3 regions of the Rahnella sp. WP5 genome follow, and region 2 is predicted to be linked to each of the others. Evidence: predicted binding sites of a transcription regulator. Region 2 holds the regulator's gene; each other region holds the start of a gene.
What was found. The regulator LexA, encoded in region 2, represses DNA repair genes until DNA is damaged. The targets are predictions, from matches to a motif close to TNCTGTATGTACATACAGNA.

Region 1 (5,346 bases), on a different contig from region 2:
TGCAAATGGACATAAAAGAGGCTGCTATGTACCAGGATATTATCCGTACTGAACTGAACGAAGCTGCTGAAACGCTGAATAAATTCATCAGCGATCCGGCAAATATTGAGTCTATTCAACGTGCAGCGGTGCTGCTGGCCGATTCATTCAAAGCGGGTGGGAAAGTGATTTCCTGTGGTAACGGGGGTTCACACTGCGATGCCATGCATTTCGCCGAAGAACTGACAGGCCGCTATCGTGAAAACCGTCCGGGCTATCCGGCAATTGCGATTTCTGACGTCAGCCACATCTCTTGCGTCGGCAACGATTTCGGTTACGAATACATCTTTTCCCGTTATCTGGAAGCCGTAGGCCAGAAGGGCGACGTGCTGCTGGGCATTTCCACTTCCGGTAATTCCGGTAACGTGATCAAAGCCATCGAAGCCGCACGTGCTAAAGGCATGAAAGTTATCACCCTGACCGGTAAAGATGGCGGGAAAATGGACGGTTCAGCCGATGTGGAAATCCGCGTTCCGCACTTTGGTTTCGCTGACCGCGTGCAGGAAATCCACATCAAAGTCATTCATATTTTGATTCTTCTGATCGAAAAAGAGATGGCAAAGGCATAAGCCTTTTGCCGTAAAGGAGGCTGGTGATGTGCGAATTGCTCGGGATGAGCGCTAACGTTCCTACTGATATTTGTTTCAGTTTCAGTGGATTAGTGCAGCGTGGTGGCGGGACCGGCCCGCATAAAGACGGCTGGGGCATCACCTTTTATGAAGGGAATGGCTGTCGTACTTTTAAAGATCCGACGCCAAGCTTTAATTCGCCCATTGCCCGCCTTGTTCAGGAATATCCGATCAAATCCTGCGCGGTGATTTCTCATATCCGTCAGGCAAACCGTGGTGAAGTCGCGCTGGAAAATACTCATCCGTTTACCCGTGAACTGTGGGGACGCAACTGGACTTATGCGCACAACGGTCAGCTTCGTGGTTATCGTCAGCTCGATACCGGTACGCTGCGTCCGGTGGGCCAGACCGACAGCGAATACGCCTTCTGCTGGTTACTGCACAAACTCACCCAACGCTATCCGCGCCGCCCTGCAAGCTGGCCGCCAGTGTTTCGCTATATTGCGTCGCTGGCTGATGAATTACGGCAGAAAGGGGTGTTTAACATGTTGCTGTCGGATGGCAATTTCGTGATGGCGTATTGCTCGACGAATTTGCACTGGATCACGCGGCGTGCGCCTTTCGGCAAGGCAACGTTGTTGGATCAGGATGTGGAAATTGATTTTCAGCAGCAGACGACACCGGATGATGTCGTCACTGTGATTGCCACGCAGCCGCTGACGGCGAACGAAACCTGGAACAAAATTGCTCCAGGTGAATTCGCATTATTTCATCGGGGCGAACGCCAGCTGTGAAGGCAGCGGGGTATTGGACAACGGTTGTAGCACTTCATATCTACCGTCAGTGACCACGACATTTGGTGGCTGATGGTGTTTCTCAAAGTACGCATATCCCGGCTGTAACTGGTTCCAGAAACTGTAATAGCTGGAGTTTTTATGCGCCTTCATGTTGGCATCGGTCATCCTGAACGGGTAAATGCTAATCTTTAAATTGCGTTGCCCGAACTGGAATGCCGCCTGTACGTAGGTGAATATTTCGTCCATGTAGCCGTCGGTCATGGCGTAGCAACCAATAGACTTACAGTTACCGTGGATCATCAGATACTTACCTGAATAACCCTGCGAGATATCATAAGCATTGGGGAAACCGATGTTGATGGCGCGATAAAAGCGGCTGTCGGGTTTCAGGTGGTGAATATCCACGTTGTAGAAACCTTCCGGGCTTTTGAAATCGCCTTCGCGACGTTTATTTCCCAAACCGCCGGAAAAATCGCAGATGCCATAACTGCCGATCAGACGAAATTCGCCGTCGAGCTGAGCATACAATTCGAGTTTACGTTCCTGTTTGAAGATCTGGATATAAACAGGTGCACCCAGTAATTGTTTTTTTAGTGCCGCGTTGACCGGGACAGCATCGCTGGCCACGGCGTAATTTGCTGTAAATAAAGGCAAACTGAGGAGCATCGCAAGAAACAGCGCGATTCTGATCATTCTAAGTCCTGCTCGGTAATAATTTTGATTATTTTGTCTACAGTTCAACTGCCTGTAAGACCGCCACTGATTTTCTTCTTATGTACTGTCTGTCGGAAACGCTGTCATATTAATACTGATTAAATTTTTAGCAATCACCAAATAATGAATAATGACTTTAGGAATAGGAAAATTATTACGTTGCCATTAATGGTGATTAATTAAGTCAAACTAACCCTCATTTTCTATGTTGGACATCCCTGTATTCAACTGTATACTTATACAGTTATTGAGGGGGAGGGTTATGCGTAAAATCATTCATGTGGATATGGACTGCTTTTTCGCTGCGGTCGAAATGCGCGATGATCCTTCCCTGCGCGACATTCCTATTGCCATTGGCGGCAGTCGTGACCGCCGTGGTGTTATCAGCACCGCTAATTATCCTGCCCGCAAATTTGGCGTGCACAGCGCGATGCCCACCGGCATGGCACTGAAACTTTGCCCGCACCTGAAAGTGATCCCCGGCCGAATGGAGGCCTATAAAGAAGCGTCAAACCATATCCGTGAAATCTTTGCGCGTTATACGCCATTGATCGAACCGTTGTCACTTGATGAAGCTTATCTGGATGTTTCCCACGCGACGCAATGCAACGGCTCTGCAACGCTTATCGCTGCTGAAATCCGTCAGGCCATTTTCGATGAGATCAATCTGACGGCATCTGCGGGCATCGCGCCGATCAAATTTCTGGCAAAAATCGCCTCGGATCTGAACAAGCCCAACGGTCAGTTTGTGATCACGCCAGAAAAGGTCGGGGCGTTTTTACAGGATCTTCCGCTGAGTAAAATCCCCGGCGTCGGTAAAGTCACCGCTCAGCGTTTGCAGGAGCAGGGGCTGATCACCTGCGGCGATGTGCAGCGTTATGATCTGGCGAAACTGCTTAAACGCTTTGGCAAATTTGGCCGTGTGCTGTGGGAACGCTGTCAGGGTATCGATGAACGTGAAATTTCCCCCGAGCGGTTACGTAAATCGGTCGGCGTTGAACGCACACTGGCAGAAGATATCCACAGCTGGGAAGAATGCGTGTCGCTGATCGAACGTTTGTATCCTGAACTGCAAACACGTTTAAGCCGTGTCAGCCCGGATCTGCGCATCGCGAGGCAGGGTGTAAAACTCAAATTCCATGATTTCCAGCAGACCACGCAGGAACACGTCTGGCCGGTGCTGAATAAAGAAGATCTGCTGAAGGTCGCGCGTGAAGCCTGGGAACAGCGGCGTGGCGGAAGGGGAGTCAGGCTGGTGGGATTGCATGTGACGTTGCAGGATCCGCAAATAGAGCGGCAGCTTCTGCTTCCCTGGGAATAATCCCCGTCATCCTTCAAACTGTCTCTGCGTTGGCTGCCTTCGCAAACCCCGGTCACATACTTGTGTATGCTCCCGGGGATTTACTCAGTTGCCGCCTTGATACAGCCCGAATGATTTAGGGGACCGATCGAGTATTAACCGCGTTCAGGAATCGCTTTCAGCAGGGCCGTCAGCAGTTTCCAGTACAGCTCGACGCTGGCGATTTCCACCTGCTCATCCGGCGAGTGTGGCCCGGTGATGGTTGGCCCGATGGAAACCATGTCCATGTCCGGGTACGGTTTTTTGAACAGACCGCATTCCAGACCGGCGTGGATCACCATGATGTTCGGAGTTTTATTGAACAGCGTCTGGTAAGTTTCACGCACCAGCGTCATCACTGGTGAATTCGGCTCAGGTTTCCAGCCAGGATAGCTGCCTTTTGCCAGGCTTTTCGCGCCAGCCAGTTCACTCAGTGAATTGAGCATGCTGACCACATATTCTTTACCGCTGTCGATAAGCGAGCGGATCAGGCTGTTGATCGCCACTTCGTCATCTTTCATGGTGACAACACCGACGTTCAGCGAGGTTTCTACCACGCCTTTCACGTCATCACTCATGCGGATCACGCCGTTTGGCGTCGCGTTCAGCAGGGCAAGGAATTTACCCTGAGTTTCTGCGGTCAGCGCTTTAGCGTTGCTTTCAGCCGCTTCCACCACGAAGGCAATTTTCTTCTCTACCGCTGACAGTTCGAACTGAATCGTTGCCAGGAATTCTTGTGCTGCCGCTTTCAGCGCGTCTGCTTTATCAGCAGCAACAGCAAGGGTCACAATCGCTTCACGCGGGATAGCGTTACGCAGTGTGCCGCCGGTGAAGTCGAGCAGGCGCAGACCAAGAGTATCAGCGTTGTCTGCCAGGAAACGTGCCAGCAGTTTGCTGGCGTTGCCCAGACCTAAGTGGATTTCCGCGCCGGAGTGGCCACCTTTCAGGCCTTTCAGGGTCAGTTTCAGCGTGCTGAAACCGGCCGGAACCGCTTCACGGCTCAGCGGCAGTGTGGCGGTAAAATCAATCCCGCCAGCGCAACCCATGTAGATTTCGCCTTCGGTTTCAGAATCGGTGTTGATCAGAATTTCAGACTGTAACCAGTTCGGTTGCAGGCCGAATGCGCCTGCCATGCCGGTTTCTTCGGTCATGGTCAGCAACACTTCCAGCGGGCCGTGTTCTACGCTGTCATCAGCCAGAACCGCCAGCGCGGACGCCATACCGATACCGTTATCAGAACCCAGCGTGGTGCCGCGGGCTTTTACCCAACCGTCTTCGATGAAGGGCTGGATCGGATCTTTAGTGAAATCATGAACAGTATCGTTGTTTTTCTGCGGCACCATATCGAGGTGAGCCTGCAGTGCAACGGCTTTGCGGTTTTCCATGCCTTTGGTGGCGGGTTTGCGCAGCAAAATGTTGCCAACTTCATCACGCTCAGCGTGGATACCTTTTTCCTGTGCCCATTCAACGATGTGTTTTGCCAGCGCTTCTTCATGATAGGAAGGGTGCGGAATTGAACAAATTTTGGCAAAAATATCCCACAACGGTTGTGGCGAAAGCTGAGACAGTTCAGACACTATAAGTCTCCTGTGACAGTCAGCTCATTCAGGCTCCGTTTGCAGGGGAACTGACTGAGATGCTGTAGGTTTAAGGTTAAGTAATCCCCGCCAGACTGTGTGGCGAGTGGCCTGACAGAATATCACTTAATCTTAACCTGTGCGCGGGGACGGGGAGAAATTCCGGGATTTTTGGGCGGCTGAAGCCAGATAATCGCTGGTTTTTGTGAACCGGACTCACTATAATCTCGCGCAACCTTTTTTCCCCCCATTATTTTTTTAGAAGCCGTTAATTCACTGGCTGGGACACCTTTATGAGCGAAAAATACGTT
Region 2 (5,346 bases):
AATATTATTCGCCGGACTGGTGCTGGTGTCATTCCTGCTGGTTCTGTTGCTTAACCGCATGACCATTTGGCTGTCTCTGGCCGGACTGGCGCTGGCATGGATTTATCCGTTCATGAAGCGCGTCAGCCATCTGCCGCAGGTGGTTTTGGGCGCGGCATTTGGCTGGGCAATTCCGATGGCGTATGCCGCTGTGAGCGAAAGCGTGCCGCTTAGCTGCTGGTTAATGTTCGTGGCAAATATCTGCTGGACGGTGGCTTACGATACGCAATACGCGATGGTCGATCGTGACGATGATTTGAAGATCGGCGTGAAATCGACAGCGATTCTGTTTGGTCGTTTTGACACGCTGATCATCGGCCTTCTGCAACTGGCAACGCTGATCCTGATGGGGATTGTCGGTCATCTTTCCCAGCTCAGCGCCCCGTTTTACTGGTCGTTGCTGCTGGCTGCTGCGCTGTTTGTGCATCAGCAAAAGCTGATTGCTAAACGTGAACGTGATGCCTGTTTTCTGGCTTTCCGCCAGAACAATTATGTCGGGCTGGTGTTGTTCCTCGGTATTCTGATGAGCCTGTCAGGCTTCAATTTTTAAGTGAGTTAGCCTGCGCGACAACAATTAAAAAAACGCCCGGACTCTGTAAAAAGTCCGGGCGTTTTGTTTTTTTTAATCTGATGTCTGGCGCTAATACGGGTTAATGATCGGTATCGCGTACATCCATCTTCGGTTCAGCCGGTGGCTCCGTTGCTTGCGGCAGCTCAGAAGGCATTCCCGCACTCTCGATAGTTAGCTTGATATCCGGTGTCATCAGGTCGCTGAGCATGAGGTAAATCTCACGCGTTTGTTCCTGAATGGCATCGCCGGTGTCACTGATATAGCCTTCTGCGCGCAGTGTGCCGACCAGCGTCGAGAACACAGCTTTATCGAAGAATTCAGGGGCATTGATACCGTGCAGCACGGATAAACGTTGCGCCATAATCCGGCTCTCTTTTTCCAGTGCACCGCGGTTGATGCTTGGGTTATTGGTGAGCAGGGAGAAGGTAATCGCGTAACGTTGCAGCGTTTCACGTACGCCAGCCGCCAGCAACTGGAGGGTGCGGATACGGGCCGGATTAAGTGTCAGCTCATCATCTTCAAGGTGAATGATTTGCTGACGCGCCAGTTCCAGCGTCAGAACATCCAGCACTTGTGGCAGCTCAGGCGTATCGAAATGCATAAACAGTTCGGCTTTGAGCATCGGATAAATCAGTTCGACCTGATGCAGTAATTCCGCGCGGCTGACCTGGCGGTGGTGCATCACAATGCTTGAAATCAGTGATGGCAACACCAGCATATGATGGATGTTGTTGCGGTAATACGTCATCAGCACGGCCTGTTCGCGAGGCAGAACGATGATGTCGCCAATGTTGTCTTTCTCAACCTGGAACTTATTCATGTTCAGCGCGTGATCAAGTAACTGGTCAGCGGTCAGATCAGGCACCGTCGAATCCGCGTTGTAAGGCACGTTACGCAGCAATTGCAGATAACAGTCGATTTGCTCGGTCAGCTGTTCGCGTGTCAGTGAACGCTGACGGGAGGCCAGCAGCGCGGTACAACACAAGTTCATGGCATTGGCTGCCGCTGAATTGTTGATGCGCACCATGATCTGTTCTGCCAAATCCTGCACTGTCGGCGTCAGCCAGCTTGGACGTTGTGCTTCGATCGGGTCGATGGCTTCACGCCAGGTTGGCACGTTCTGGTTCAGGTAAGTGGTCAGATGCAGCGGCTCACCGAAGTTCACGTAACCCTGGCCGAGGTTACGCAGCTTGCGCAACCCGTTAAGCATTTGCGTCAGGCTTTCTTTCTCTTTGGTCGCACCGCGTAATTCTTTCGCGTACGTACCCACTTCCATGACGTGCTCATAACCGATGTAAATCGGTACCAGCGTAATCGGACGTGAACCGCCGCGCAGCATGGCCTGAATGGTCATGGCCAGCGTGCCCGTTTTCGGCTCCAGCAGACGCCCGGTTCGCGAACGCCCCCCTTCCACAAAGTATTCCACCGAATAACCGCGGCTGAACAGTTCGCCCAGATATTCACGGAAAACTGTCGAATAGAGCTTGTTGCCTTTAAAGGTTCGACGAATAAAGAACGCACCCAGACGGCGGAAAATCGGGCCAGCCGGCCAGAAATTCAGGTTGATACCGGCGGCAATATGCGGCGGTACCAGACCCTGATGATAGAGCACGTAAGACAGCAGCAGATAGTCCATGTGGCTGCGGTGGCAAGGCACATACACAATTTCCTGACCGTCCAGCGCTAACTGGCGTACACGCTCGGCATTATTGACGTTGATGCCTTTGTACAAACGGTTCCACGTCCAGCTCAGCACACGGTCAGAGAGGCGCACGGCTTCATAAGAGAAGTCAGCGGCAATCTCTTCCATCAGGGCGATGGCGTTTTGTTGGGCTTTTTCGTGGGAAATTTTCTTGCTGCGGGCTTCGTCTTCAATCGCTTTCTCAATGGCTTTTGAGGCCAGCAATTTATTGAATAAATCCTGACGTGCCGGAAGACGCGGACCAACCGCAGCCAGACGCTGACGGGAGAAATGCATCCGCGCCACACGTGCCAGTTTTTGAGCAATCGTCTTATCTGTGCCGTGTTCCGTCGCCATATAACGCAGGGAAACGGTATTGGAGAAACGGACGAAACTGTCCCGCCCCAGCCACAGCACAGCGAAAAATTTCTGGATACCGTTCAGCACGCGCAGATGCGGTGTGTCGTCCTGACCTTCACGGCCCGGTGCACGACCAAACATTACCGACACCGGCAACATCTGAATGTCTAAATCCGGATTATTGCGGTGCAAATCAAGGTAGTCGTGGAACAGCTTTACGGATTCCTGCTTCGGCGTGTAATAAGAGAATACGCGCGGGCCTTCGGCTATAAAGACATGGCTTGGTAGCAGGGTGCCGTCAATTTCCAGCGGAATAAGAGGATCAGGCAGATTCTGCGCCAGACATTGCGCACGCAACGTCAGCAAATCGGCTTTGGAATTATAAGGTAATACGTACAAAATCGGCCGCGTCGGGTCTAAATGCAACTCGGTAACCGGATCTGAAGGTATGACCTTGCTCTTTACCAGCAATGAGAGTGGTAAATTCAATAATGTGTAATAAAGTCTACGCCAACCTGACATAAAAACGTGAAGCCTCTTGTTAGCAATTTCGCCGCAAGGATACCAGAAAGATCCGTGGAGATCTGTGGTCATATAAAAGCTAAAATGCTGCAAACACTCTAAGGATCAGTACCCCAAATGGCGAACCAAGTCACCGGATTTACCCGAATTTATAAAGCGGCCGGCTATTCCTGGAAAGGATTCAAAGCGGCATGGCAAAACGAAGCGGCATTTCGCCAGGAGGCCAGCGTCGCTATCCCGTTAATTTTGCTATCTTTCTGGCTTGATGTCAGCACCATTGAACGTATCCTGCTGGTGGGATCCGTCGTGCTGGTCTGTGTCACGGAATTGCTCAACAGCGCGGTGGAATGTGCAATAGACCGCATCGGGCCTGAGTTTCATGTGCTTTCTGGTCGCGCAAAAGATATCGGCTCTGCTGCCGTACTTCTGACCATCATATTGGCGATTTTTGTCTGGGTCAGCATCTTTTGGTCGCGATGGTTCTGATTTGGAATCTGCATTCCAGGAATCAACGTTATGCCCTGTTTTTATTCAATCTTAGGTTTTCATTGACCGTTTAGCTGTATATACTCACAGCAAGACTGTATAAACAACCAGGGGGCGGAATGAAAGCTTTAACGACCAGACAACAAGAGGTCTACGACCTTATTCGCGATCATATCTCCACCACCGGTATGCCACCAACCCGCGCAGAGATTGCATCACGTCTGGGGTTCCGTTCTCCCAATGCGGCGGAAGAGCATCTTAAAGCGCTGGCGCGTAAAGGTGTTATTGAGATTGTTTCCGGTGCATCACGCGGCATTCGTCTGCTGATGGAAGAAGAAGAAGGTTTACCGCTGATTGGCCGCGTTGCCGCCGGTGAACCGCTGCTGGCGCAGCAACATATCGAAGGGCACTATCAGATCGATCCGGCAATGTTTAAGCCGAGCGCCGATTTCCTGCTGCGTGTCAGCGGTATGTCGATGCGTGATATTGGTATCCTTGACGGCGATCTGCTGGCCGTGCATAAAACGCAAGACGTGCGTAATGGTCAGGTTGTGGTGGCCCGTATCGATGATGAGGTCACCGTGAAACGCCTGAAAAAACAAGGCAGTGTGGTGCAGTTATTGCCAGAGAACAGCGAGTTTCAGCCGATCGTGGTGGATTTGCGCGAGCAGAATTTCAGCATTGAAGGCTTAGCCGTAGGTGTTATCCGCAACGGCGACTGGATCTGACCTTCGTACTTCGAGCTATCTCTGCGTTGGCTGCCTTCGCGAACCCCGGTCACATACTTGTGTATGCTCCCGGCGTTCGCTTAGTTGCCGCCTTGATATAACGCGAATTACTCGGTCAGATATGACTAAGTCAGAAATTGCTGTGTCAGATAGACAAGACTAAAACTAATTGAATATGGATGGCGGCCGCCTCTGGCATCCATGTGAATTCAAAGAGAAATGCGTTTCTCTCATCATCGCCCCTTTCGGGGCGATGTCATTTACAGGCATAACCTGAACCTCCGGCATGAGATTCTCTATGCAACATCATTCCCTGCGACACACACTCAAAAACACCTTTTTAAGCCCTGCCGATAAAGCGCTCTGGATGCTGGCGTTGCCGATGATTTTTTCCAATATCACGGTGCCGCTCCTCGGCCTGGTGGATACCGCAGTGATCGGTCATCTCAACAGCCCGGATTATCTCGGCGGCGTGGCTGTGGGTTCGATGATCACCACTTTCCTTTTTATGCTCTTACTGTTTCTGCGGATGAGTACCACCGGCATGACCGCTCAGGCGCTGGGCGCGAAAGATAACCAGCTTCTGGCGCGTGCTTTTGTACAACCCTTTCTTCTGGCTGTGCTGGCGGGCGTCATTATTGTGGTATTCCGTCATCCGCTGATGGAGCTGGCGTTTCACATTGTCGGCGGCAGTCAGCCCGTGCTTGAACAGGCGAGGCTGTTTATCGAAATCCGCTGGTTCAGCGCCCCGGCTTCACTGGCGAATCTGGTGATCCTCGGGTGGCTGCTCGGCATTCAGTACGTTCGCGGGCCGGTGATTTTGCTGATTGCCGGGAATTTGCTGAATATCATTCTGGATCTGTGGCTGGTGATCGGGCTGGGCTGGAACGTGCGTGGCGCAGCCATGGCGACGGCAAGCTCCGAGTATTTCACGCTACTCATCGGGCTGTATTTCGTCT
Region 3 (5,346 bases), on a different contig from region 2:
AACCTTCGGCCGGGCTGTCACCGAAAATGCTTACGGAAGTTTTTAGCGCCATACAAACCATTCGCCGCCAGGAAAAAGTGACCATTTTAATGGTCGAGCAGAATGCTATGGAGGCACTGCACATTTCCGACCGGGTCTATGTTCTGGCGCTGGGGAAAGTGGCGATGGAGGGCTGCGCGCAGGACCTGCTACACGACCCCCGTATGCGCGAACTCTATTTTGGCGGTCGTGCCGCCTGACAGGATCAGTAAAAAGAAAAGAAGGAAGACACTATGCCGATTACCCCGGTTATCGATCACGCGGTGATTAATGTCGATGAAGAACTGGATCAGGCGCAAGGCCTGTTCCAGCGGATGGGATTTCAGCTCAGTACACGGGGGCACCATTCGATGGGCTCCAGCAACCATCTGGCCGTCTTTGCAGATAACTATCTGGAACTTTTAGGTTATGAGCCTGCCAGTCAGACAGACTCGCGAGGTTTGTGGAACGTTGCGCCAGGCCTTGCCGGACTGGTCTGGAAAACCCGGGATGCGCATGCGGTATGGCAGCACCTCCGGCAATGTCAACTCGATGGCGAACCGCCGACCCGCTTCTCACGCCCGGTGATATTGCCGGACGGCAGCCAGACTGAGGCCCGGTTCTGCATCTCGCGGATCCGCGCCAGCGCCCTGGCATACGGCTTCAGTTTTTTCTGCGAACATCAAACGCCGCAGGCCGTTTGGCAGCCCGCCTGGCGGGTACATCCTAATGGCGTGCAAGCGCTGTCTGCCTTCGTTATTGCCTCGCCTCAACCTGAACAGACGCTGGCGCTGTATCACCAGTTGTTCAGTGTGGAGGCCCGCGCGGAGGCCAACGGTGGTTATGTGCTTGATTCAGGGACCTGCTGCCTGCGTATTATCACTCATCAACAAGCACGTCTGGAATTCGCGCTTCCGCCTGTCGCTGCGCAGGCACCGGCGAAAATGGTGGCGCTCTGTTTCCAGGTAGCATCACTGGAGCAGCTCAGGCGCTGTCTTAGCCAGGGGGATATTCAGTGGCGCGAGCAAGATGATCAACTGTTGGTGACGCAGCAGCATGCTCAGTGGCTGGCGATGCGCTTTAAGGATAAATAGCGGTGAAGCTCCGCCAGTTACTGTTGGTAAATCTCACTTAATTTCCATTTGTTCATCCCTGAAGTGGAAGTTAACGCCCACAGCAGCACTGAGATTATTACTGTCAGGAGCTTCGAATTTTAAGTCATTGACATCCTGTTCTATAAAGTATTAAAAAAGTCGGCTGATATTTAATTTTATAAATTATAAAGAGCTATACATGATTAAATATATTGTGTCATTTTCAATTATGATTGTCGTTCTCATTATTTTTTTGCTTAGCCGATTATATGATTTCGATCTTTCAGGGTACGGGCAACAACGTTCTATATCTTTTAAGCATAATAACGATGTTCTGATGGGGACGTTGATTATGCCTCCAGGTAAGGTTTCTCCTCCGTTTGTGCTTTTAGTTCATGGAGACGGACCTCAGGACCGCTGGTCAGAAGGTGGATATATTCCATTGGTTAAATTCCTTGTCTCACAGGGAATTGCCGTTTTTTCATGGGATAAACCTGGTGTGGATAAAAGTACAGGTAACTGGCTGGCACAGACAATGTCAGATCGCGCAGAGGAGGCGGTTTTGGCGTTAAAAAAACTGAGAGAGCAGCCGGAACTGAAAAAAAGTCGCGGAGGTTATCTTGGATTCTCGCAGGCAGGTTGGGTTGTACCGCAGGCGAGCCAACTGACAACAACTGAGTTTGTTGTGCTGATAGGTGCGGCGATAAACTGGCGTAATCAGGGCATATACTATACAGGGCAACGACTTAAAGTCGAAGGTCGCTCCCTGAATGATATTCAGGATGCTAAAAAACATGAAGCCGTGGTTTTTGACCGCCAGTTTACAGAAGAAGCAGCGGTTCTCCCCTGCCACTCCCAATGTACGCGCCAGGACTTCGAACGCAGGAATTCCCTGGCTGATGCGACGAAAGATATTTCCGGTACACATACTCCGGTATTAATTCTGATGGGCCAGGATGACCGAAATGTAGACGCTGATGAAACAGCCGCGGTCTGGGCCAAAGCACTACCAGCGGGCACTCCCCGCTGTATCAGGCAGTTGCCGGAGGCAACTCACGGACTTTTACGAAGCGAATGGTTTGATTATCAACTTGCTTCTCAGTGGCCTTTGTGGAAACAGGGACTTTTTCTGCTGTCAGGGAGATACTCATATTCGGCCGGGGCGCTCAGGACTGTCTCATCATGGATCCTGAATCAGAACTGTGTGGACTGAACTGCATTCTTATTACGTGCCGAAAGCCAGTTCTTCATCGAAGAGCAGGGACCGAGGTGACTTACCGTCAGAGTGCTACGGTTTCGCTGAACTGAGTTTAAGTCAGGCAACAAAACTATATTGGATACCACACAAACTAAATTAACAGACACTTCAAGCACTTTCAGGAATCGCTTCACAAGTTTCTTGATCCTTAGCTGCATTCAGCAATACTGTATATAAACACAGTATATCGGGATCAACATCATGCAGCTCATTCGACCAACTGAGGCTTCTCAACCAGTCATGCTTCCTCTCTTCTCTGAGAAAGTGCCCTGTGGCTTTCCGAGCCCAGCGCAGGACTATGTCGAGGACAGACTGGATCTCAACAAATTGCTGATAAGACATCCGAGTGCCACTTACTTCATAAAAGTTAGCGGGGAGTCTATGCATGGCGCCGGCATCAGTGATGGGGATCTTTTAGTGGTGGATCGCTCGCTTTCAGCCGTACATGGCGATATTGTTATTGCTGCTGTTTCAGGTGAATTCACCGTGAAAGAACTTCGTACTCATCCTTATCTACAGCTAGTACCTCACAACGATGATTATTCTTCGATTTCATTTCAAAATGCAGAAGAATTAGAAATATTCGGAGTGGTCATTTTTAGTATTAAGGCGCATAAATAATTATGTTCGCTCTCATCGACGTAAATAGTTTTTATACTTCTTGCGAAACTGTTTTTCGGCCAGACTTGCAGGGGAAGCCTGTTGTCGTCGTTTCCAATAACGATGGCTGTATTATTTCTCGCTCAGCCGAGGCAAAATCCCTTGGTATTAAAATGGGTGAGCCATTTTTTAAAATAAAAAACAATGCATATAGCTCCAGGGTTTATGTATTCAGTTCTAATTATGCACTTTATGCCGATCTAAGTGAGCGAGTTATGCAGACGCTAACTGAAATGTCTCCTTCGATCGAAGTTTACTCAATAGACGAAGCCTTCGTTAATTTATCTGGGGTAATAAATTGCATGCCCCTAAATTGCTTCGGTCATGAAATGAAAAATAGAGTATTTAAAAATACAGGATTAACTGTGGGGGTTGGTATTGCACAAACAAAGACATTAGCAAAGTTAGCTAACCATGCAGCCAAGAAATGGCGTGGCACTGGTGGCATTGTCGACTTATCGAATATTGAACGTCAGCGCAGGCTACTGGCAATTATCTCTGTTGAGGATGTCTGGGGCATTGGTCGGAGAATTAGTAAGAAACTTAATTCAATGGGTATTAATACAGCACTTGACCTGGCTGAAAGCTCATTATGGGTAATAAGAAAACACTTCAGTGTTGTTCTCGAAAGGACTGTTCGTGAACTTCGAGGTGAACAATGTTTTGAACCGGAAGAGTTTGCACCAAAAAAACAACAGATCATCTGCAGTAGATCTTTTGGCAACCGCATAACTCAGTATTCGGATATGCATCAAGCCATTTGTGACTATGCTGAGCGAGCATCAGAAAAACTACGTAGTGAGCGCCAGTTCTGCCGTTTCGTTAGTGTTTTCCTTCATACCAGCCCACACGCACATAATGAAACATACTATGGAAATCAAGCATCCATGAAGCTACTGCCCCCTTCTAATGATACTCGTGACATTATAAATTCGGCCACGAACTCCCTGAAGAGAATATGGGTTGATGGCCATCAATATATGAAGGCTGGCGTTATGTTGGCTGATTTTTTCAGTAATGGAGTAGCGCAGCTAAATTTATTTGACGATAATGCTCCACGAAAAAACAGTGCAGCGTTAATGGAGGCTATCGATAAATTAAATAACTCCGGGAAAGGAAAGATCTGGTTTGCAGGACAGGGTATTGAAAAAAACTGGGCGATGAAACGAGAGATGCTTTCTCCCGCTTACACAACCCGATATTCAGACTTACCAGTGGCGAGGTGAAATTATTCATGCAAGCCACGAGGAAAGGAAACAGCCTCTGATGAATGCCACTCACGTTCGCCACGCTCACGAAAATCAGCGCCAGCGTCTTCGATGACTTGCTGACTTAAGGTTGGTGAAAACAGTCCGGCTATCACCCGGACTGTTTTCAAACCTGGCGGGGGAATATCAGCTGATATCTGCGCCGTTCGTCTCGATCACTTTCTGATACCAGTGGAACGATTTCTTCCTGTAACGGTTACCGGTGCCGGAAATCTTATCGTCGAGGTCGACATAAATCAGACCGTAGCGTTTACTCATCTCACCGGTAGACATACTCACCAGATCAATACATCCCCACGGGGTATATCCCATCAGTTCCACGCCGTCGTCAATGGCTTCAGCCATCGCCTGAATATGCTGGCGCAGATAGTTGATACGGTAATCATCGGCAATAAAGTGGTTTTCATCCGGCTTATCGACGGCGCCCAGCCCGTTCTCGACAATAAACAACGGCTTTTCATAGCGATCGTACAGTTGATTGAGGGCAATACGCAGGCCGACCGGATCGATTTCCCAGCCCCATTCACTGGCTTCGAGGAACGGATTGCGCGCGCCGCCAAGCAAGTTGCCCTGCGCCGAAACCGCATCAGGATTGGTTTTGTTGATGGTTGAAGACATGTAGTAGCTGAAACCAATGTAATCCACCGTATGTTCTTTAATCAGCGCTAAATCACCCGGCTGAATATCCAGTTCAACACCCTGAGACTTCCATAAACTTTTGGCGTAATACGGATATTTACCACCGGCCTGCACGTCGGCGCAGTAGAAATTAAACGCCTGCGTCTCTTTCAGGGTTTCCAGTTGATTGACCGGATTACAGTCATAAGCGTAGTTGGTGGCAAACAGGATCATGCAACCAATCTGAATCTGTGCGTTGGTTTCATGGGCGATTTTGACCGCCAGACTGCTGGCGACAAACTGGTTATGCCACGCCTGGAATTTCGCCTGCGCCTCAAGTGCGCCGGTTTTCACCGTCAGCCCCTGACTCATGATCGGGAAATGTGCCGCGCTGTTGATCTCGTTGAAAGTCATCCAGTACTTCACTTTA

Region 1: dinB (DNA polymerase IV) is a predicted target of LexA. The motif match lies at 2,346-2,365, and genes of this name have one in related genera.
Region 3: umuD (translesion error-prone DNA polymerase V autoproteolytic subunit) is a predicted target of LexA. The motif match lies at 2,536-2,555, and genes of this name have one in related genera.

The regions. Positions count from the first base shown of each region.
Region 1 covers NZ_KN050720.1:842,794-848,139, reverse strand. Annotated here, with positions in the region: gene lpcA (D-sedoheptulose 7-phosphate isomerase) at 27-608, shown strand; gene EX31_RS21015 (class II glutamine amidotransferase) at 635-1,402, shown strand; gene dpaA (peptidoglycan meso-diaminopimelic acid protein amidase) at 1,373-2,098, opposite strand; gene dinB (DNA polymerase IV) at 2,382-3,440, shown strand; gene pepD (beta-Ala-His dipeptidase) at 3,575-5,035, opposite strand; gene gpt (xanthine phosphoribosyltransferase) at 5,329-5,346, shown strand, end outside.
Region 2 covers NZ_JQJR01000012.1:25,678-31,023, forward strand. Annotated here, with positions in the region: gene ubiA (4-hydroxybenzoate octaprenyltransferase) at 1-589, shown strand, start outside; gene plsB (glycerol-3-phosphate 1-O-acyltransferase PlsB) at 690-3,173, opposite strand; gene EX31_RS11840 (diacylglycerol kinase) at 3,291-3,659, shown strand; gene lexA (transcriptional repressor LexA) at 3,779-4,387, shown strand; gene dinF (MATE family efflux transporter DinF) at 4,686-5,346, shown strand, end outside.
Region 3 covers NZ_JQJR01000005.1:174,826-180,171, reverse strand. Annotated here, with positions in the region: gene EX31_RS00825 (ABC transporter ATP-binding protein) at 1-239, shown strand, start outside; gene EX31_RS00820 (VOC family protein) at 273-1,112, shown strand; gene EX31_RS00815 (alpha/beta hydrolase family protein) at 1,312-2,325, shown strand; gene umuD (translesion error-prone DNA polymerase V autoproteolytic subunit) at 2,572-2,991, shown strand; gene umuC (translesion error-prone DNA polymerase V subunit UmuC) at 2,994-4,256, shown strand; gene EX31_RS00800 (glycoside hydrolase family 1 protein) at 4,425-5,346, opposite strand, start outside.